3 regions of the Gordonia sp. 852002-10350_SCH5691597 genome follow, and region 2 is predicted to be linked to each of the others. Evidence: predicted binding sites of a transcription regulator. Region 2 holds the regulator's gene; each other region holds the start of a gene.
What was found. Region 2 encodes LexA, which represses DNA repair genes until DNA is damaged. Its sites were predicted from a motif close to CGAACANNTGTTCG; they were not measured.

Region 1 (7,918 bases), on a different contig from region 2:
GCAGAAGAACAGGGCAAACGCGCTCATGATCGCGAACAGCGTGACGCCTGCGATGCCGAGCATGTGATCGTGATGCCCGAAGCAGGCGGTCGCGATCACGGCGTCGGCGAACACCAGCACCAGAAGGCTCTCGGCTCCTGTCGGGAGTGGGAGCAGCCACCACCGCAGCACGAGAATCGCGGCAACGACCGATGTGACCAGCAGAATCTTCTCGACGTACGGCGAAAATCCGGAGCTCGACGACGCGGCAGCGGCCGCCGCGGCGAATCCCAACAGCGCCGCACCCAGCGATAGAACGAGCCGCTTGAGTGGCGCATTTCCGAGTTGATCGAAGAGTGGAACGCGCCACTGGAGTGGCGTTGCGTCACGCAGCCAGTCAGAGACCGCGATAGCGCTGCGACGCTGCACCTGATCTCCCCCTCGGCATCGGTGTGTGTAGCGACAATAGAGCGATCGGCGATCGATGTCAGCGAATGTCGATCCCTGCACCTGCAACGATTTCGCCGATGACCGGGTATCCGGGCACTTCGCCGACCAGCAACAGCCCGCCGGATGTCTGGGCGTCGGCCAGCATCAGAAGCTCGTTCTCGTCGACACCGCTTCCGATGTCGAGGTGGTCGCGAACCCAGTCGAGGTTGCGCCGAGTGCCGCCCGAGACATATCCGTCATCGAGAGCGTCGCGGGCTCCCTCGACCAGCGGGACGGCAGAAGCGTCGATGACCGCGCGCACCCCCGAGGCCCTTGTCAGTTTGTGGAGGTGGCCGAGCAGTCCGAACCCGGTCACGTCAGTACCTGCGCGGACACCGGCGGCAAGGGCGGCGTCGGCGGCGTCGCGGTTGAGTGTCGTCATGACGTCGATCGCGGCGTCGAATACTTCACCGGTCTGCTTGTGCCGGTTGTTGAGCATCCCGACGCCGATCGGTTTGGTCAGCGTGATCGGCAGTCCGACAGTCGCGGCGTCGTTGCGGATGAGCGAGTCGGGCGACGCGACACCGGTGACGGCCATGCCGTACTTGGGTTCGGGGTCGTCGATGCTGTGGCCGCCGATCACCGGGCAGTCGGCCTGCGCTGCGACGGCGAGCCCGCCGCGCAGCACCTCGGTCATCAGTTCCATCGGCAGCAGATCACGCGGCCAGCCGACGAGGTTGATCGCGACGACGGGCGACCCGCCCATGGCGTAGATGTCGGAGAGAGCGTTCGCGGCCGCGATGCGTCCCCAGTCGTACGCGTCGTCGACGACCGGAGTGAAGAAGTCGGCGGTAGAGAGGACGGCGAGGTCATCGCGAATGCGCACAGCCGCGGCGTCGTCGCCGTCGTCGAGGCCGACCAGGATGTTCTTGCCGCTCTGGCCGGTCAGACCGGCTACGGCGGCTTCGAGCTCACCCGGCGGGATCTTGCACGCACAGCCGCCGCCGTGCGCGTAGCCGGTCAACCTGATCGTCGGGCTCTGCGAATCCGGATTCGTCTCGACGGTGCTCATGTGACTCAGGCTAATCGGCGGGATCGGGAGAATTTGGAGGTATGGTCGCCGAGGAGGCGTCTGGGTTCCTGGTGGGCCCCCCGGTCTTCAAAACCGAGGAGGTCGAGTATCTCGGTCTGGCGGGTTCGATTCCCGTCCGCCTCCGCCACAGACTGTTCTCGAAGGAGGCGCGGTGACCCGATCGGATCCCCGGCGGCGGATCCCGCGCACCGACCACCTGCTGGCCGATCCCGAGATCGCCACGGCTGCACGACGAGTCGGCGAACAGACCGTCCGCGACGTCGTCCGTGATGTTCAGGAGTCGGCAAGGCGCGGCGATGTCGATCCCGACGACGTGCGGAGGGTCATTCGGGAAACACTTGCTCGACGCCGCGTCGGCACCGGACGGTCGGTGCTCAACGCGACCGGAGTCGTGGTGCACACCAACCTCGGTCGAGCCCCGTTGTCGACGGCTGCGCGCGATGCAGTCGTCGATGCGTGTGGATACGTCGACGTCGAACTCGACCTGGAGTCGGGCACGCGCTCGCGGCGTGGCGTCGCGACCCGCGACGCGTTGCTGCGGGCATGTCCCGCCGCGGGCGATGCCCTGATGGTGAACAACGGTGCTGCCGCGATGGTGCTGGCCACCACCGCGCTCGCGGCCGGTCGCGAGGTGGTCATCAGTCGCGGCGAGATGATCGAGATCGGCGCGGGTTTCCGGCTCACCGACCTCATCGAGTCGACCGGTGCGCGACTGCGCGAGGTCGGGACCACCAACCGCACCCACCTCCGCGACTACGCTGCGGCACTTGCCGAGGGCGACGTCGGCTGTGTGCTCAAGGTGCACCCGAGTAACTACCGGGTCAGCGGCTTCACCGCGGAGGCGACCATCGCGGAGCTGGCGGAATTGACTGCCGCCCAGGGTGTTCCGCTCATCGCCGACCTCGGGAGCGGTCTTCTCGTTCCCGACGCCGCGCTCCCCGACGAACCGGACGCGTCGTCGGCGCTGGCCGCGGGCGCCGATCTGGTGATCGCCAGCGGCGACAAACTACTCGGTGGACCGCAGGCCGGAATCCTGCTCGGCGACGCCGATCTGGTCGGCCGATTGTCGAAACATCCACTCGCGCGGGCGGTTCGGGCCGATAAGCTCGCCCTCGCGGCGATGGAGGCCACGCTCGTCGGACCTCAGCCTCCGGTGACCGAGTATCTACACGCCGACAACGAGCGGTTACGTCGGCGGGCCGAAGTCGTCGCCGCGAAGATCGGTGCGGACGTGGTGCCCCACGACGGCAGGGTCGGCGGGGGAGGAGCGCCCGGAGTTCCGTTGCCCGGCTGGGCGATTGCACTGCCTGAGCAGGCGGCCAAGGCGTTGCGCACCGGCACTCCCGCGGTGCTCGCGCGCGTGCACGACGGCGTATGTCTCGTCGACCTGCGATGTATCCCGGAGACGGGCGACGAGGTTCTCGCCGAGGCGGTCGCGCGTGCGCTTGGCGCGGTCCGCGTGCCGGGGGCGACTGGCTGAGGTGTACGTCGTCGCGACGGCGGGGCACGTCGATCACGGGAAGAGTGCGTTGGTCCGTGCGCTGACGACGATGGAACCGGACCGCTGGGCGGAGGAGCGCCGTCGAGGACTGACGATCGACCTCGGATTCGCTTGGATGACAACACCATCCGGCGCCGACATCGCGTTCGTCGACGTTCCGGGTCACGAACGATTTCTCGGCAATATGTTGGCGGGAATCGGTCCGGCGCCCGTGGTGGCCTTCGTCGTCGCTGCCGACGAGGGGTGGAACAGGCAGTCGTCGGATCATCGTGACGCGATCGCCGCACTCGGCATCGATCGCGGGGTGCTGGTGATCTCACGCGCCGATCTCGCCGACGACGAGCGGATCTCCGACGTCGTAGCGCAGGCACGCGACGAGCTGTCCGGTACCGGTCTCGGCGACGCGCCGCCCGTGATCACGTCGGCGTTGACCGGGTGGGGGATCGACGAGCTGCGCGACACGATCGCAGAGGTATTGCAGCGCAACCCGTTTCCCTCGGATACCGCACCCGTTCGGTTCTGGATCGACCGCGCGTTCACCATCACGGGTGCGGGAGCCGTGGTCACCGGGACGTTGTCGGCCGGGTCGGTGGGTCGTGGAGACACGCTGGATGTGTTGACCGGCAGAGGGATTCGATCGGTCACCGTGCGTGGTGTGCAGAGTGAGAACACGCCGCGCGAACGCGTCGGACCCGTGAGCCGGGTGGCGGTGAATCTGCGCGAGGTGTCTGCGTCGGATATCGCACGGGGTGATCTGCTGTTGAGCCCCGGGGTGTGGCGGCTGACCGACTGCGTCGACATCCGACGTGTCAGCGGGCCTGAGTTCGACTCGATACCAAGCGATCTGAGTGTTCATGTCGGCACGGCTGCGCTGCGGGGTCGGCTCCGCCCATTCGACGCCGACCACGCGCGGATCACATTCGAGCAAGCCGTCCCGCTGATCCTCGGTGATCGACTGGTGCTCCGCGACGCGGGCAGCGGTCGGATCGGTGGGGGCGTCGTGGTGGATGCAGAGCCACCGCCGCTGCGGCGTCGGGGTGATGGGGCGCGTCGAGCAGATGCGTTGTCGGGCATGAGTGATGCCGGCGATGTGCGACGTGAGGTCGAACGTCGTGGTGCGGTCACCGTCGAGCATCTGCGACGGCTCGGTGTCGTCGGAGCCGAGGCAACCCCGCCCGAGGGAGTGCGCGTTGTCGGGGCCTGGTGGGTCGACGAGCAGGTCTGGGCGGAGTGGGTCGCACGGCTCCGCGATGCTGTTGATGCTGTCTATCAGCGGGATTCGCTTGCCGAGGGCTTGCCTCGCGCGAGTGTGGCGGGCGTCGTCGGACTTCCATCGGAAGCGCTTGTCGCGCCCCTCGTTGCCGACGCCGGCCTTGACCATGCGGGCGGGTTCCTGTCGAAACCCGGTGTGGCACGCGGACTCGGCGATGCGGAGGAGGCTGTTGCTGCACTCGAGCGTCGGTTCGACGACGATGCCTTCGCCGCGCCGGAATCCGATGACCTCGCCGCACTCGGGCTCGGCCCCAAGCAACTGGCAGCGGCTGAACGCCTCGGGCGGCTGCTTCGGTTGCGTGACGGTGTTGTGCTCTCGCCCCGATCTCCCGCGATGGCGATGCGCGTTCTGGCTGCTCTTGATCAGCCCTTCACCACGAGCGAGGCCCGAAAGGCTCTGGGCACCACGCGCCGCGTCGCCATCCCATTGCTCGAGCACCTCGACGAACGCGGCTGGACTCGACGACTCGACGCGGGGCACCGCGAGGTGGTTCGGTGAACGAGGATCTCCCCGGATACATTGTGAGCAACTAGGTTGTGAGCAATCTAAATCGGGTGTCTACTGTTCTCCACGTGGGAAAGATTCGACTCGACGACCATCTGTGTTTCGCGCTCTACACCGCGTCGCGCGCGATCATCGCCGCGGAGCGACCGGGCTTGGTTGAACTCGGACTGACGTATCCGCAGTACCTCGTGATGCTAGTGCTGTGGGAGGAAGAATCTGTCCCGATCGGCCGGCTGGGGGAGCGCCTGCAACTTGACTCGGGCACCGTGTCACCACTGGTTCGTCGGTTGGAGTCGATGGGGCACGTGCGACGTCACAGGTCCCCTGACGACGAGCGGTCGACGATCGTGTCACTCACCGAATCGGGCGTGGCGCTGGGCGAAAAGTCTGACTGCGTGCTGGCCGCCTTGGTCGACGCGGTGAACGGTTCGTCGAGTGAGCCCTCAGAATCTGATGCCGACTTCGACGTCGACGCGGCTGTCGAGCTGCGTGCGGCACTGCACCAACTAACCGATGTGTTGCGCGCCAACCAGGCGCGCTGAAGAGAAGGGAAGTCACCATGAAGGCTTTGTACACAGCCGAGGCACTTGCCACCGGCGAAGGCCGGGACGGTCACGCCAGGACGAGCGACGGACAACTCGATCTCGATCTCGCGATCCCCAAGGAGCTTGGCGGACCCGGCGGCGCGACGAATCCGGAGCAACTCTTTGCAGCCGGCTACGCCGCATGCTTCCACAGTGCGTTGCGCGCGGTCGCTCGGGCCGAGAAGGCCGACGTGAGCGACTCGGCTGTCGGCGCCCGAGTGTCGTTGGGGGCCAATGACTCCGGCGGTTTCGAGCTGGCCGTCGTGTTGGAGATCTCGTTGCCGGCGCTGAGCGCAGACGACGCGCAGGCACTCACCGCCGCGGCTCATCAGGTGTGTCCGTACTCCAACGCCACGCGCGGCAACATCGACGTGACCCTCACCCTGGCGGAAGACTGACCCTGATTGGCGACTGACGCCGGACACGCGGTGGCCGGTCCCATACTGGTTTCATGGCAACGCGGTTTCGCTATTACACAGCACAGACTCTCGATGGCTTCCTTGCCGACTCGCTGGACTCGCTCGATTGGCTGCTGAGTCAGCCAATCGACGAGGACGGGCCGATGAACTACACCGAGTTCCTCGGCGACGTCGGCTGTCTGGTGATGGGGTCGACAACGTACGAGTGGGTCGTCGAACATGAAGTGCACCAGGGTAATCCGTGGCCGTACGAGTTGCCGACACTTGTATTCAGCACACGCGACCTGACGCCCGTCGCCGACACCGTCCGCATCGTGTCCGGAGGGCCCGCGGGTCACCGCCAAGCCATGGTCGACGCTGCGGGCGGGCGAGATGTCTGGATCGTCGGAGGCGGCGACCTCGCCGCGCAATTCTGGTCGGGCGGGATGCTCGACGAACTCATCGTCTCGATCGCGCCGGTGATGCTCGGGTCGGGACGTCCGCTGTTCACTGCGCGATGCGATCTCGAGCTGCTCGACGTCGCGCGCAATCAGGGTTTCGTCTGCGCCCGCTACCACGTCGGGGCGTTCCGCTGAACGCACGTGACCGTCGAGCGTTCCGCTGAACGCTCACTCCGAAATCTCTGTCAGTACCCGCCGATGCGATGAATCTATCGAACATATCATCGATCCAGGGGTGGTCATGACCGGTGGCAGCACAGACATCTTCGACGCGGCTGATCCGTCCGATCTCGCGGTGGAGGAGATCGCCGATCGGCTGGAGGGCTACGCGGGCCAGATCGCGAGTATGACGGCCCGGTTCCTGCTGTTGGTGTCGGAATTCGACCGACGCATCGGCTGGTCCGGTGACGGCATCATGTCGTGCGCGCACTGGTTGACGTTGCGGACCGGACTATCCACGCGGACCGCACAGGAGTACGTGCGGGTGGCGCGCACTCTCGACGAACTGCCGAGGATTCGTGCGGCATTCGCGCAAGGTCGGTTGTCGTACTCGAAAGTGCGTGCCTTGACGCGGGTCGTGACGCCCGATCGCGAGGACGAACTACTCAACGTCGCCTTGTCTGCCGACGCTGCTCAGCTCGAGCGAGTGGTGCGGGCAATCCGCTCGATAGATCAGCGGGAGCGCGAGGCCACCGAGGGTGAGGTCGAATCGACCGCCTCGTGGGAGTGGAATTCCGACGGCACACTGTCGGCGCGGATGCGGTTGTCGGCGATGGACGGGGCATCGTTCATGGCAGCAACTGTCCGTGCCGAGTACGAGCGCACGCGCAACGTCGAAGCCGACGAGGACGTCCCGGATATTGCCGAACTGGCTGCGGCGCAGGATGTTTCGTCCGAGGAATTAGGGCTGGAACCTTCGGACCGGCGTCTGTGGCGCCATACTCCGTCCAACATCGCACCCGCTGTCGTGCTGATGGCCGACACGATGCAGTCGGCGATCAAGGTGCCCACGTTCACGCCGGGCGCTGAAGTGGTCGTCCACTCGCATGAGCGCGACGACGGGGCACCGGACCTGCCCGTCGTCGTCGCTCCCGATCCGCATGTCGAGGGCGGCCCGGCAGTGTCGGGGGCGGAGGTGAAGGAGGCGTCGTGTGCGGGCACCAAGACCGACGTGCATCACGGAAAGCAGGGGACCATCGCGTCGTGGGGCCGTCGAACGCGGACACCCTCGACGCGGACCCTGCGCGCGATCTTGGCGCGCGACGGCGGTTGCCGCTATCCGGGGTGTGGACGGACCAGACATCTACACGCTCATCACGTCCGGTTCTGGTCGCATGGTGGCGACACGACACCCGACAACTTGGTGCTGCTGTGTTCGTCGCATCACCGATCGTTGCATCGTGGTGAGTTCTTGATCAGGGCGCATGCGTTGCAGCAGTTCACATTTCATCGACAGAATGATCACCAGCCGATCGAGCAGGCGCCGCCGACCAGTGTGCCGGGCGTGTGGCGGCCCGCGGCGATCTCTGACGACGCGGTCGTCCCCGAGAACCCGGGACCTCTCAACTTGGGCTACACCACTGAGGTGCTGTACGCGAGTTGGCGGTTCAAGCAGTCCGCCGCAGCCCGCGCCGACCGGGCGGCGTCGCTGGCCGCAGCGTGACGACGTTCAGCGGAACGCCCGCCGCGTGCCGGC
Region 2 (7,918 bases):
GGCCTGCCCGAGCTGGAGGCTCGTCGAGATCACCGTGAGCCTGCGATCGGCGGGCAGCAGCTTGGCGGCCTGGTAGGTGGTGGTTCCGGCATCGAAGATGACCGATCCACCGTCCGAGGGCAGAAACCGAATCGCACCGCGGGCGATCGCTGCCTTCTCTGCGGTGTGGGAGGACTCGCGTTGGGCGAGTCCCAGCTCGTTGACTACCTCGACCGTCCCGGCCTTGACTGCTCCGCCGTGGACGCGCTGCACGCTACCGCTGCGCTCGAGCACTGCGAGGTCGCGGCGCACGGTTTCACTCGTCACGTCGAACCTGTCGGCGAGAGCTGTCACGGATGCGCGACCGTGCGCGCGCACCTGATCGGCTATTGCTCGCTGTCGCTCTTCGGCGTACACCTGTCGACTCCGATCTGTGGTGTGTGGCTCACCTTCCGGCGAACCATCTGTGGGGTCTGTGTTCTGTGGATCTGGCTTCTGCGGATCTGTGTTCTGTGGATCACCGCGTGATTGGTTCTGTGTGGGATTCGATGTTGATATATCTGTGTTTACGCCCGTGTGTGTTGACAAGTCAAGCGTTTCGAGTAACTTTGATCACAGAAATTCACGACGCCGGGTATTCCTCACAGATCACCGCACCCGGCCGATCGACCCGGAAGGCAGCAGACGCAATGGAGAATCACCTGGTAACGGAGAATCGGGTCACCATGAACGGTCAGGGAGAGTTGACGGGAACACCCGTCGTCGCGGGGTTTGCCTACGGGCCGGTGTTGTGGCCGGGTGGGCGCGTCGAGTACGACGAGACGTCACTCGGCACTGATCGCGTCCTCGCCGAGGGCGAGCGGGACACGGAGTCGGAACGTCTCGTCGCCGCCGCGGCAGTCGTCGCGGGCAGACTGCGTGATCGCGCATCACACGCGTCGGGAGCTGCGGCCGAGGTTCTTGCCGCGACCGCCGGGTTGGCCGAGGATCGGGGATGGATCGGTGCGGCAAAGTCCCGTGTCTCGAAGGGGGCGTCGGCACCTGCTGCCGCAGTCGCGGCCACGGCGCAGTTCTCCGAGATGTTCGCCAAACTCGGCGGGTTGATGGCAGAGCGGATCACCGACCTCAACGACGTGCGTGACCGGGTGGTCGCCGAGTTGCTCGGCCGGCCGGAGCCGGGAATTCCGACGCCGAGCCAACCGTCGATCCTCTTCGCGGACGACCTCGCTCCCGCGGATACCGCGGGGCTCGATCCCGCTGTGATCGTCGGGCTGGCCACGCGTCTCGGCGGACCGACCAGTCATACCGCCATCATCGCGCGTCAATTGGGCATCCCGTGCGTGGTCGCCGTGGCTCGATTGAGTGAGATCACCAGCGGCACAATGGTTTTGCTCGACGGCGGTGCGGGGTCGATCACCGTCGAACCGGAGGAGTCCGAGGCGCGCGAACTCGTCGAGCGCAGTGTTGCGGAGGCAGCGCTTGTTGCTGCGTGGCGTGGCCCTGGCCGGACTGCTGACGGCACCGACGTCGCCATCCTGGCGAATGTCGCCGATGGTGTGTCGGCGCGTCGCGCGGCCGATGCGCCGGTCGAGGGGATCGGGCTGTTCCGCACCGAGTTGGCATTTCTCGACCGGGCAGAGGAACCCGATGTCGACGAGCAGACACGTCTGTACCGCGACGTGTTCGAAGCGTTCGCGGGCCAGAAAGTCGTCATCAGAACGCTCGACGCCGGTTCGGACAAGCCGCTGGCCTTCATCGAGCACCCGGACGAGGCGAACCCCGCACTCGGCGTACGCGGTAACCGAATCGGCGATGACCACCCCGAAATCGTGCGAACTCAGCTCGACGCGATCGCGCGCGCGGCAGAAGAATCCGGTACGACGCCGTGGGTCATGGCACCGATGATCGCCACGGCCGCGGAGGCCGCACAGTTCGCCGATCTCGTCCGTCAGCGTGGTCTGACGGCTGGAGTGATGATCGAGATCCCGGCTGCGGCGATCCTGGCGCCGGCGATTCTGGCTGAGGTCGACTTCGTGTCGATCGGAACCAACGACCTCACGCAGTACACGATGGCGGCCGACCGGATGTCGGCAGAACTCGCCGAACTGACCGACCCGTGGCAACCCGCGGTGCTCGCACTCATCTCTCAGGTCGCGACGGCCGGCGCCCAGCAGGGCAAGCCCGTCGGCGTCTGTGGTGAGGCCGCGGCCGACCCGTCGCTCGCGTGTGTGCTCGTCGGACTGGGAGTCACCTCGCTGTCGGCGGCTCCGGCCGCGACAGCAGCAGTCGGGGCGAAGCTGTCGACGGTAACCATGGAGCAGTGCCGGACCGCGGCAGCTGCCGCGCTTGCGACCTCGAGTCCGGCACTCGCCCGACGTGCCGCTGCCGAAAAACTCGACCACTGATATAGGCCCCGCTGGTCAGTGACCTGCGGGGCCAGGTTCAGTGCATCACACCCGACGCATGACCGTCACGACCTTGCCGAGGATGGCGGCGTCGTCTCCGGGGATCGGATCGAAGAGCGGGTTGTGCGGCATCAGCCAGACGTGGCCGTCTTTGCGTTTGAAGGTCTTCACCGTCGCCTCGCCGTCGATCATCGCTGCGACGATGTCGCCGTTGTCGGCGACGTTCTGCTGACGTACGACGACCCAGTCGCCGTCGCAGATCGCGGCGTCGATCATCGATTCGCCGACGACGCGGAGCAGGAACAACGAGCCCTCACCGACGAGCTCACGCGGGAGCGGAAAGACGTCTTCGACCGCCTCCTCCGCGAGAATCGGACCGCCCGCCGCGATACGGCCGAGTACCGGAACGAACGTGGGCGTCGGGAGATCTCCGTTGATGGCATCGGAGTGCGGTGCGTCGGGAGCCTCGGAGACGTTGACCGCTCGCGGACGGTTGGCGTCCCGTTTCAGCAGGCCCTTGCGCTCGAGGGTGCGCAACTGGTGAGCGACCGATGAGGTGGAGGTGAGGCCGACGGCGTCGCCGATCTCTCGAATGCTCGGCGGATATCCACGCTCGCGTACCGACTTTCGGATCACATCGAGGACGTCACGCTGGCGACCGGTGAGTGTGGCCTCGGCGACGGCCGGATGGATCGGTGCCTCCTCGCCGCCTTCGCTCTTCTTTCCCTCGACGCTGCGACCGTTGCCCTTGGGCGACGACGGGCTGCGTCGTGACTTCTCTGTCATCGGTTCCGTCCTTCCTGATCTTGAAGCGGCTGCTGTTGTGAACTGGCTGCTGTTGTGAAGCGGGGTGGGTGCGTCTTTCTTCCATCGTCTGGCGCCGACAGTAGCGGAGGCCACGGACAACATCAAACATTTGTTCGACGTGTCGCAGGACTTTGTCGGACCCCTCTGGTAGAACTCGAACATCAGTTCATCGAACGCTTGATCGACCATTGGAGGTAGCGATGACCAGCCTGATGACAAACCCGGTGACCCGCTCGGTTCCCAGCACGTCGAGTGCATCCGTGGCAACACCGCCGACCGCCCGATCTGCACCCCCTCGACCTGAACAAACGCCTCGTTCCCGGGTTCACCGCGCCACGGTGGTCAGTGGACGCGCGCCGTCGAATGCCGTCCGTAGCGAAGAGCTGCGTGTGGCGGGACGTGTTCGAACAAGTGAGGTCCGACGGGCAGCCGGCGCAGACGTCTCGCCGCAGCGTCGACATCGGATCACGTTCGATCACGGCACCTCTACGCGTCCCGCAGGCACGCGATGCGCCGGTGGCGTCGGCGAGCTGGTGGCGGCCCGTCGACGACGGGCTGCGATATTGGCGGTGCTCGCGGGAATCGGTTTGGCACTGACCGTGTGGGTGGTCGGGACCATCGGTGCCGACTACCAGCGGGCGAGCATGCCGGCTTCGACCTCTACGCAGGTGGTCCATGTGCGTTCCGGCGAATCGCTGAGCTCGATCGCGGCGCGGGTCGCGCCCGATATGCCGCGTCAAACCGTGATCGACGAGATCATCGACCTCAACGATCTGCCGTCGAGCGGGCTGCGCGTTGGCCAACCGCTTGTCACACCCGCGTACCGCTAAGCGCTGGCGGTATTCTCGATGTCACAGGGTCCAGTCGGAAACCGACACGGTCACCGCTGCGGTCTCGCTTCCGCCGGTCGTCAGACGATCGGACCACGCCAGACCGACGGAGCCGCTGCGTCCCGAGATTCGCACGAGGACTACATGCGCTGCCCGTTTTGCAAGAACGAAGACACCAAGGTCGTCGATTCGCGTGTCGCCGATGAGGGGCAGGCAATCCGCCGACGTCGCGCGTGCAGCGAATGTGGGCGACGTTTCTCCACGGTCGAGAGTGCTGTTCTGGCAGTCGTGAAGCGAAACGGAGTGACCGAGCCGTTCAGCAGAGAAAAGGTGATGCGCGGGGTGCGCCGCGCATGCCAGGGACGTCACGTGAACGAAGACGATCTCGCACAGTTGGCTCAGCAGGTCGAAGACGCTGTCAGGTCGTCGGGTTCGGCTGAGATCCCCAGCAACGAGGTCGGTCTGGCCATTCTCGGCCCGCTGCGCGACCTCGACGAGGTGGCATATCTACGTTTCGCCTCGGTCTATCGCTCGTTCGATTCGCTCGAAGACTTTCAACGCGAGATCGACGACCTCCAGGGCAACCTCACCGGTTCCCACGAAGGCGCAGACGACCTCGACACCCCGCCCGCCGTCGACTCAGCGACGACTCCACCGCGTCCGGTGTCAACCGAGTCGGTCAAGAGCTCGTAGCGCGCGTTTCTCCGAAATGGGATAGGCGGTCCCGAGCTTCTGGGCGAAGAGGCTGACCCGAAGTTCCTCGACAATCCACTGCGCTTCCTCGCTGACGGCGTCTCGGCGCGATTCGGGGAGCTGTGTCAGGCGCTGGTTCCACCGCTCGGTGACTCTGTCGATGGCGGCCATTCCATCGCGGTCGCGAAGGGCCGCGGCAGGAAGTTGCTCGAGACGCTGCCGTGCGGCGGTCAGGTATCGCGGAACGTGCTGCAGGTGTTCGCGCGCCGTGGCCAGGACGAATCCGTCGAAGACCAGGTTGTTGAACTGTTCGGCGACGTCGTCGCATGCTGTTTGACCCGAATGGCGGTCGATCTCGGCACGTAGGGGAGCCACCTCGCGCAAGACCTCGACGGCGAGTGCGAAGTACTCCGGCGCCGCTGCCGATACGCGCGGTCGCAGTGTCGAGACGAGTTCGTCGAAGGCCGACGGCGTGCGGATCGAGCCCAGATCGACTGCTGCGGGCGCGATGTCGCGAATCGCCCTGCGGGTGCAGTCGGAATACAGCGCGTCGGGCGACGCGTAGGGACTCTGACTCATGGCCAGTCGATCGGCCGGGTCGAGCCCGGCGCTGATCTTGCGCGAGAGCGGCGCGATCGCATGGTCGAGCAGTTCTATGACGGCACCGTGCAGTTGCACACGTCGCTGTGCGTCCGACGTCGCGAGCGTCCGTGCCACCCCACGGTTGCGCTCTCCAGCGACGACCTCGAGTGATGGATAGCGTGTGATCTGTTGTCCGGCAACCGTATCGACGCTCGACTCGGCAAGTGTTCCGATTCCGTCGGCCGTCCACGTCGGGTACACCCGACGCGGCGTCGGCGCAGGCGCGTCACCCTCGATACGTCGGCGGAGGTCGGCGAGGGATTTGCCGGTGGCGACCGACTCCTCTCGCTCGTCGATCACGACGAAGTTCATCCGAAGGTAGGCGGGGAGTCGCTCGGGAGCGAAGTCGTCGGCCGCAATCGTCTGCCCGGTGATCGTCGACAGTTCACGCGCGAGGCCGGTGGTGAGTGGCTCTCGGCGTGGGGTGAGGCGAGACAGCGCGAGATCGGCGAATCGTCCGGCGGGGGCCATCGTTTTGCGGATGGTCTTGGGCAGTGTCTTGATCAACTCGGTGGCGAGTTCGCTACGCATTCCCGGGACCAGCCAGTCAAAACCAGCAGGACGTACGTGTCGCAACAGTGGACGCGGAATGAGCACGGACACACCGTCATCGGGCGCGCCGGGCTCGAACCGGTATCGCAGGCGGTAGCGGGTATCGCCCTGTTGCCACTCGCCGGGATAGTCGGCATCGGCGACGTGGACGTCGGCGGCGACGTCCTTCGGGGTGAGGTCGAGCAGCGCCTGGTCGGCTCGGCGCGCCTTCTTCCACCAGGTGTCGAAGTGGCGTGCCGAGGTGACCTCGGCGCCGATGCGATGGTCGTAGAAGTCGAACAGTTGGTCTTCGGTGATCACCACGTCGCGGCGTCGAGCGCGGTGTTCGACTTCGGCGGCGTCGGACAGGAGTGCCCGATTGCGTTCGAAGAACGGATGATTGGTCTTCCAGTCGCCTTCGACGAGCGCGTGCCGGATGAACATGTCACGCGCGGCTGCGGGGTCGATGGGGCCGTAGTCGACGCGGCGTCGGGCCACCAACGGGACGCCGTAGAGCGTCGCACGTTCGTATGCCATCGTGGCACCGCGCTTCGACGACCAGTGCGGCTCGCTGTATGTGCGTTTGACCAGGTCGCCTGCGAGTCGCTCGGCCCACAGCGGGTCGATTCCCGCGACGGTGTGCGCGAAAAGTCGTGACGTTTCCAGGATCTCGGCAGCCATCAGGAATGCGGGCGGCTTCTTGGAGAGTGACGAGCCGGGAAAGATCATCAGCGTCGTGTTGCGTGCGCCGGTGTACTCCCGACCCTCGGCGTTGCGGGCGGCGATGTTGCTCAGGAGCCCGGACAGTATCGCCTGGTGGATCGCATCGGTGTGGTGTGACTCCGCGGGCTCAGCAGAATTCTTCGACGTCCCAGATTCTTTCGTCGACCAGCCGAGATCGTCGACGATGCGCCGTAGCTGTCGGTGCAGATCCTGCCATTCGCGGATGCGGAGGTAGTGGAGGAACTCGCGCTCGCAGGTGCGGCGGAACTGGTTGCCGGACAGCTCCTGTCGCTTCTCCTGCAGGGAGCGCCACAGTGCGAGGTAGCCCATGAAGTCGGACCCTGGCACGACGAACCGTTTGTGCGCGGCGTCGGCAGCCTCGCGGTGATCGCCGGGCCGCTCACGAACGTCGGGAATCGACAGTGCGGCGGCGATGACCAGAACGTCGTCGAGACAACCGGATTCGTGCGCGGCGATCAGCATGCGCGCGACCCTCGGCTCGACCGGGATACGCGACATCGTGCGTCCGACAGGTGTCAACCGCGGCGTGGTGTCGGTCTTGTCGGTCGTCGTGATTGCGCCGAGCTCGGTGAGAACCCCGATGCCGTCGCGGATACCGCGTGCGTCGGGAGGTTGGACGAAGGGGAAGTCGGCGATGTCGCCGAGCCGCAGCGATGCCATCTGCAAGATGACCGACGCGAGGTCGGTGCGGAGAATCTCGGGGTCGGTGAAGGCGGGGCGGGCGTCGAAGTCGGCCTCGCTGTACAGGCGGATGCAGATGCCGGGGGCGACTCGTCCGCAGCGCCCGGCGCGCTGGCGGGCGCTCGCCTGCGAGATCGGTTCGACCGGGAGTCGATGGATCTTGGTGCGCGCCGAGTATCGCGAGATACGTGCGGTACCCGTGTCGATCACGTAGCGGATGCCAGGGACCGTCAGCGACGTCTCGGCGACGTTGGTGGACAACACGATTCGATTGCCGCGTGACGGTGTGAACACCTTCTGTTGTTCGGCGATCGACAATCGTGCGTACAGCGGAACCACTTCGGCGCCTGCCGCGACTCGTCGGGACAGCGAGTCCACCGCCTCACGGATGTCACGCTCGGTGGGCAGAAATACCAGGATGTCGCCACCGGCGTTGCTGCGTCCCCACAACTCGTCGATGGCGGCGTCAATGCCCTGGATCTGGTCGAGGTCAGCGTGCTCGCCGCCACCGCGTTCGTCACCCGTGTCGGGGCCGTCGGAGGAGACGAGGGGGCGGTAGCGGACGTCGACGGGATACGCCCGCCCCGACACCTCGAGGACGGGTAC
Region 3 (5,760 bases), on a different contig from region 2:
TCGATTGGGAGATGTCGACGCTCGGCGATCCGATCACCGACGTCGCCCTCATGTGCGTCTACCGCGCACCCGTCTTCGATCGGGTTCTGGGCTTCGACGGCGCGTGGACCAGTGACCGCTACCCGTCGGCCGACGAGATGGCCCAGCGGTACGCCACGTTGACCGGCAACGACCTCGGCGACTGGCCGTTCTACCTCGGGCTGGCCAACCTCAAGTTGGGTGTGATCGCGGAGGGCATCAGCCATCGCGCACGTGCAGGCGCGGCGTCAGAAGGCGCCGAGCACGCCGCCGAGGCGACGGGCGAATTCATCGCCGCTGGGCTGGCCGCGCTCGCCTCGTAGCGGGTGTTGCTCGGTCAGAACGGTGGTGGTGCGGCTGCGTCGTCGACGAGGCACTTGTTCCCGTCGCGGGTGAGGCGGCGTTGGCGGTTGCGGCGGCGTTCGGCGCGGCGTCGGGCGTGTTTGTTTGCCACGCGTGTTGGTGAGCGCGGTAGATCGGGTGGTGTCCGGTGTCGGGGGCGCGGCGGGTCTCCGGTGTGTGGTGAGGTGAAGCGGATGCGGCGGAGTCCGGGGAAGGTGTCTTCAAAGGTTTCGGCGTCACCTGGGATGACGAAACCTTCGGGGGTGATGTATTCGGTGACCAGCCGTCCGGTGGTGGGGTCGCGGTATTGGTCGTCGACCCAGTTGCCGAACGTTTTCTGGATGTGCCCGTACCGGCATTTGGTGTTCAGATTCTCGTAGCTCGTCTGTCCACCCGCGCGCGGGTCGTGGTGGTCGAATTCGGTGACGTGGTCGTTGTCGGCGGTCCAGGCCGAGTGGCTGCAGCCGGGGTCGACGCAGTAGCCGTCACGGCAGCGGATTGCTTCATCCAATGCGGTGGATGGCTGGTAGGGGTCGGCGCCGTGTGCGGGCAGCGTGTAGGTGCCGTCGGCGTAGTGGGGGGTGCCCTTCGGAATGACTCGGTGGATCACCGCATCGGGGCGCGCCGCGATGTCGCGGACATGCTCGGCGGAGATGATGCCGTAGCCGTCCATGAACCCCACCGGGACATCGTCGCCGGACACCTCGGCGCGGCGACGCTCGATTCGTGCGGTTCGGGTGGTACCTGGTCCGGTGTCGCTGTCTGGCTCACGACCACCGGCATCGTCGGCGAAGTCGCCGGACTCAACTCGATCTGCAGCGGGTACGTCGGGATCGGTGAAGCCGTCGGTGTTTTCGGCGGGCTCTGGTGCGGTGAGGGCGGCTTCGTTGCACACGACGTGGATGACGAATCGCGGATCGGCTGGTGGGACGGTGCCGGGCTCCGGGATCTGCGCGGTGCAATCGGTGCTGGCGCAGGCACATTCGAACCGTGAACCAGAGAGCAGCGCAAACATTGCATCCGAGGCGCGTTGCTGACGGGTCCGACCGTCACCGTTGCAGACCGCGTCGGCAAGGCGTCGTACCGCAGCGACCGCGATCTGCACGTTTTCTGCCGACATGACCGCGGTGATCTCGCCGACCCCGTCGCCACAGTTATCGACGAACACGCCCCGCCTATCCAGGGCACGCTCGCGGCGTTCACGTACCGCGTCGGGGTCTTGGCGGAACACGATCCGATCGACCATGTCGCGCAGGCGGGGCCGTTTCCACGACCCGCGCCGTGTGCGTAGCGTGGTCGCGATCTGTTCATCGACGGCGGCCACCACCTCGGGCGGGGTGCCCGGCCCGCGGACCAGGTCGGTGCGTGAGATGACCAGTCGCGCTTGCTCGATCGAGATGATCCCATCGCGTAGACAGCCGAATACCTGTGGCGGGTCATCGCGTAACACGATCGCGTCGTCGAGCATGCGTTCGGCCTGGGGGCGTGATACCGCGAAGATTCCGGAGATGCGTGCCGCCGCATCGGCGAAGCCATCCACGATCAGGCCATCCGATTCGGCACGCGCGACGACCAGTCGGTCATAGAGCACCCCGATCGACTGATACCGAGCCCACCCCAAAAATGCTTCGCCGCAACGTAGTTGGGTCAGGCCTTCCATCACCGCGACCGTGTCGGCATCACCCGGCGATTCGGGATCAATCCCGCCCAGTACCCCGAGCGGCAGGGCCGTCGACCAGTCCAGGGGATCGGTATGGGGTCTCGACTCATCGGTTTCCGACCCAACAGATGTGCTGTCGGCTTGTGACGCCCGGCCTGCTCGACGAAGAGTGCTGAGGGCGTCGTTGTCTGAATCCTCATCTCCCGCATCAGGGTTGGTCCACGGATTCACTGGCTCGATCGACACTTCGCACCTCCCTCCTGCGACCTGATCGAACGTGTGATCCCATACTACGACCGACCACCGACAAAAATTCTGCTCGAGATCGCAGGTCGGGGAAACGTCGGATGCGGTGCGGTCAATACGAGTCGTTGCCGATGGACGACTTCCAGATGTGTGTCGAATATGAGGATGTGTGTGCTGCAGCAACCACATTCATCGATTGGACCCACATTTACGGTTTCGCCGTCAGGTGCGGAGGACTCGCGGCGGCATGGCGTTCAGCGGAACGTCGCGATGCCGCCTTCGCGGTCGACGAGGTGGGCGTGCTCGTTGAGCGACATCACCGACGTCCCGCTGCGGCCGACGAGGAGTTTGGTCACCGAAGCGTTGACCATCGTGCGCGCCATCGCAGGCCAACGGTGCGGCGGCACCCCCCACAGTTCGGCGATCAGCTGCGTGATGGTGCCCGCCGAGGACACCACGAGAACGGTCTGTCCGCTGCCCGCCAACTCGGCAGCGCGCTCGCCCGCGCCGGTGACCCGTGAGCGGAATTCGGGATAGGTTTCGCCGGAACCGGGAGGGGTGGTCGCGCCCTCGGCCTCCGCCATGCTCGTCTGGTCGATCCAGTGCGCGAGGCCCGCGTCGAGGCGCTGCTGATACGACTTCTGATCGGCGAACTCGTCTGGGGTCGCTGCGCCGACGAGCGCGGGCAGTTCGTACTCGTTCCAGGACGGGTCGACGATCGGTTCCGGCGCGGAGTCGAGGCGGGCGAGGACGCCTGCAAGTGTCTCGGTCTGCCGGGCGAGGTCGCCGCTGATCGCGGCGGTGACACCGCTGATCTGCGCGGACAGCAGGGTTCCGGTGAGGCCGGCCTGGACCCGACCCGTATCGGTGAGGCCGGGGCCGGGGTCGCTCCCGGCCGCGGCTGAGTCGTCGGCGGGCGCGTTTTCGGTGGGCGCACTGTCGGCGACCCCGTACGCGGACGGGTTGGCCTGGCCATGTCGTACGAGGTAGATGACTCCCATGCTCGTAGAGCCTATGCGGTCCACCAACGATGACTTCCGGGCGGCGTACGGGTCGGTCTGTGTATGGCGTCAACGTTGTTCATCACGCTGCCCGTCGACGACACCGCGCGCTCACGCCGGTTCTTCGAGAGCATCGGTTTCCGCACCGACGAATGGTTCTGTGACACCGGGACGGTGTGTCTCCCGATCAATGAGCGCACGATGCTGGTGCTGCTCGCTGCCCGGCGGTTCGCGGGGTACTCCGCGGCCGGTCGGGGTGGGGGGTGCTCTGCGGGGATGTCGCGCGAGGTGGTCCTCGCGTTCTCGGCGTCGTCTCGGCACGAAGTCGACGACGTGGCCGACGCCGCGCTGGCCAACGGTGCGAGTGCGTTGCGCGAACCCGACGACCACGGCTTCACCTACAGCCGCAGCTTCTGCGATCCCGACGGCCACGCCTGGGAGATCGTGTGGATGAACCCGGGCGCGATTCCCGAGGCGGGGTGATTTCGACTCGGCAGCTCGCTCCGCTCGCGGCCGGCTCAATCAGCGGGAAGGGTGCCCACCCGCCGATCAGCGGGGCGGGGTGGCGGGCAGGCCGAAGCGGGCGAAGTCGGTGGCCACGTCGTCGCCGAAGAACGCGACGACGTGCGTGACCGCGGGCGATGCGTCGGGGCCAGTCGTGCCGAGTTCGAGAACCTGGAGGTGAAACGGGCGGTGCACGCCGTCGGGTTCGCGCATGTAGAGCCCGAAGGCGGGTTGTCCGTTGGCGACAGTGGGCAGGAGGATCTGGTCGCCCTCCTTCTCCGCTGGGCAGTTGTGCCGGATGAGCGTGGCGATCGCTGCCGGACCCTGGTACCAACCGGTGAAGGGTGGCATCTCCCAGATCGCCTTGTCGGTGAACATGTCGGCGATGGCGTCGACGTCGTACCGCTCGAACGCCGAGACATACCGTGCAAGCAGTTCACGCTTGGCGTCGTCGGTGATCTCTTCCGTCGAATCATGCTGTGGCGCAGCATTCTTGAGTTGCTCGCGGGCGCGCTGCAGCAGGCTGTTGACCGTTGCGGTGGTGACACCGATGGTGTCGGCCACCTCGGCGGCCCGCCATTGCAGCACATCGCGCAGGATCAGTACGGCTCGCTGCCGCTCGGGTAGATGCTGTAGCGCCGCGATGAACGCGAGGCGGATCGACTCGCGTGCACCGACGACATAGGCGGGGTCGGCGTCGTCGCCGGGGGAGATCTCGTCGACGGCGCCCGCGTACGGCTCGAGCCAGGGGACCTCGCCGTCGGTCTCGAGTGTGTCGGTGGGGTCGAAGGCATCGCCGCCGAGTCCTGAGGGGAGCGGCCTGCGCTGTTTACTCTGCAGTGCGGTCAGGCAGGTGTTGGTCGCGATCTTGTGCAGCCAGGTCCGTACCGACGCACGACCGTCGAACTTGTCGTACGCGCGCCAGGCACGGAGGTAGGTGTCCTGGGTGAGGTCTTCGGCGTCGTGATGTGAACCCATCATTCGGTAGCAATGGGCCAGGATCTCACGGCGCAACGGCTCGGTCGCTGCGTGAAATTCGGTGTCGCTCGAACTCGCCGGCTCGGCGGAAAGATGCGCAGTGGAGGCGGTCTGCGGAGGCATGTGATTCAGATTACGACAGGGTACCGACAAGCTCTACGGTTGCGCACGCTCGATGGATGCGCAGGTCGGGTACTCGTGCAGGGCGACGGAGGACGGCAACTTTTGCGCGCGGTGCGTCTAACCCGCGACGCCGCGCCGCAGGCAGCCTATTCTCGCCGGTGGACGCCTCTGCCGGGCGCGCGAAGTGGTCTGTGACCTGCGGCAAGGGATGCGCAAGGGAGTTGCGGGCCGCTGCGATCAGTTGCTAGCTTCGTGCTCATGACGAGCGAGCACGACCGCGCCCTGGCGCAGATCTCAGAGGTGACCTACGTGATCACCGCTCTGGGTTGTCGTCTGCCGTTCGCCCGTGTGCTGTGTTGTCGCCGAATGCGTTGATCCGAGTTCTTCACTCTTCACCCTCCGCATTCCACGCGAATCCCCCGCGATCATCGTCGACCGCCCGCCATGAACTCCGGTTCCGGCCGCTGACGCCATCGCTCGCGGCGTCCACGATGCTGTGCGCCCCGGATTCGCTGCACCGACACCGCTGCTGCACCGACACCTAGGACACCCGCTCATGACCGCCACCGTTGATCAGCCCATCCGCACAGCTACGCTTTCCTCACCGGTCCGACGGCCGGCCGCACGTCCGATCCCACGCAGGTCGACGCCGCGACCGACGCCTGTTCCCGGGCTCGAACCACGTAGTGCCAGGAGAGGGGGGCGGCCGATTCAGATCGCGACACCGCGCCTCGAGCTCTCCGACAAACCCGCAGCGCTCGTGTTGCGCACCGCTCGACTCTCCGGCCCGATTTTCCGCGACGACGCCGCGGAGGCAACCGGACTGTCCATCTCGACGGTGAACCGCCAGGTCGGCGCGCTGTTGAAGGCGGGGCTCCTGCGTGAACG

Region 1: the regulator LexA is predicted to act here: its motif matches at 6,436-6,449, upstream of A5777_RS02485 (HNH endonuclease signature motif containing protein).
Region 3: the regulator LexA is predicted to act here: its motif matches at 2,293-2,306, upstream of A5777_RS03565 (DUF222 domain-containing protein).

The regions. Positions count from the first base shown of each region.
Region 1 covers NZ_LZMO01000033.1:7,796-15,713, reverse strand. The annotation lists gene A5777_RS02525 (GGDEF domain-containing protein) at 1-408, opposite strand, end outside; gene selD (selenide, water dikinase SelD) at 467-1,480, opposite strand; tRNA gene A5777_RS02515 (tRNA-Sec) at 1,533-1,628, shown strand; gene selA (L-seryl-tRNA(Sec) selenium transferase) at 1,653-2,981, shown strand; gene selB (selenocysteine-specific translation elongation factor) at 2,983-4,773, shown strand; gene A5777_RS02500 (MarR family winged helix-turn-helix transcriptional regulator) at 4,848-5,321, shown strand; gene A5777_RS02495 (organic hydroperoxide resistance protein) at 5,339-5,761, shown strand; gene A5777_RS02490 (dihydrofolate reductase family protein) at 5,815-6,357, shown strand; gene A5777_RS02485 (HNH endonuclease signature motif containing protein) at 6,464-7,885, shown strand.
Region 2 covers NZ_LZMO01000185.1:17,926-25,843, forward strand. The annotation lists gene A5777_RS13040 (DeoR/GlpR family DNA-binding transcription regulator) at 1-396, opposite strand, end outside; gene ptsP (phosphoenolpyruvate--protein phosphotransferase) at 669-2,384, shown strand; gene lexA (transcriptional repressor LexA) at 2,430-3,170, opposite strand; gene A5777_RS13055 (LysM peptidoglycan-binding domain-containing protein) at 3,581-4,021, shown strand; gene nrdR (transcriptional regulator NrdR) at 4,166-4,714, shown strand; gene hrpA (ATP-dependent RNA helicase HrpA) at 4,688-7,918, opposite strand, start outside.
Region 3 covers NZ_LZMO01000047.1:256-6,015, forward strand. The annotation lists partial or broken gene A5777_RS03560 (phosphotransferase family protein) at 1-341, shown strand, start outside; gene A5777_RS03565 (DUF222 domain-containing protein) at 356-2,266, opposite strand; gene A5777_RS03570 (histidine phosphatase family protein) at 2,521-3,267, opposite strand; gene A5777_RS03575 (VOC family protein) at 3,331-3,750, shown strand; gene A5777_RS03580 (sigma-70 family RNA polymerase sigma factor) at 3,817-4,872, opposite strand; partial or broken gene A5777_RS03585 (ROK family protein) at 5,429-5,760, shown strand, end outside.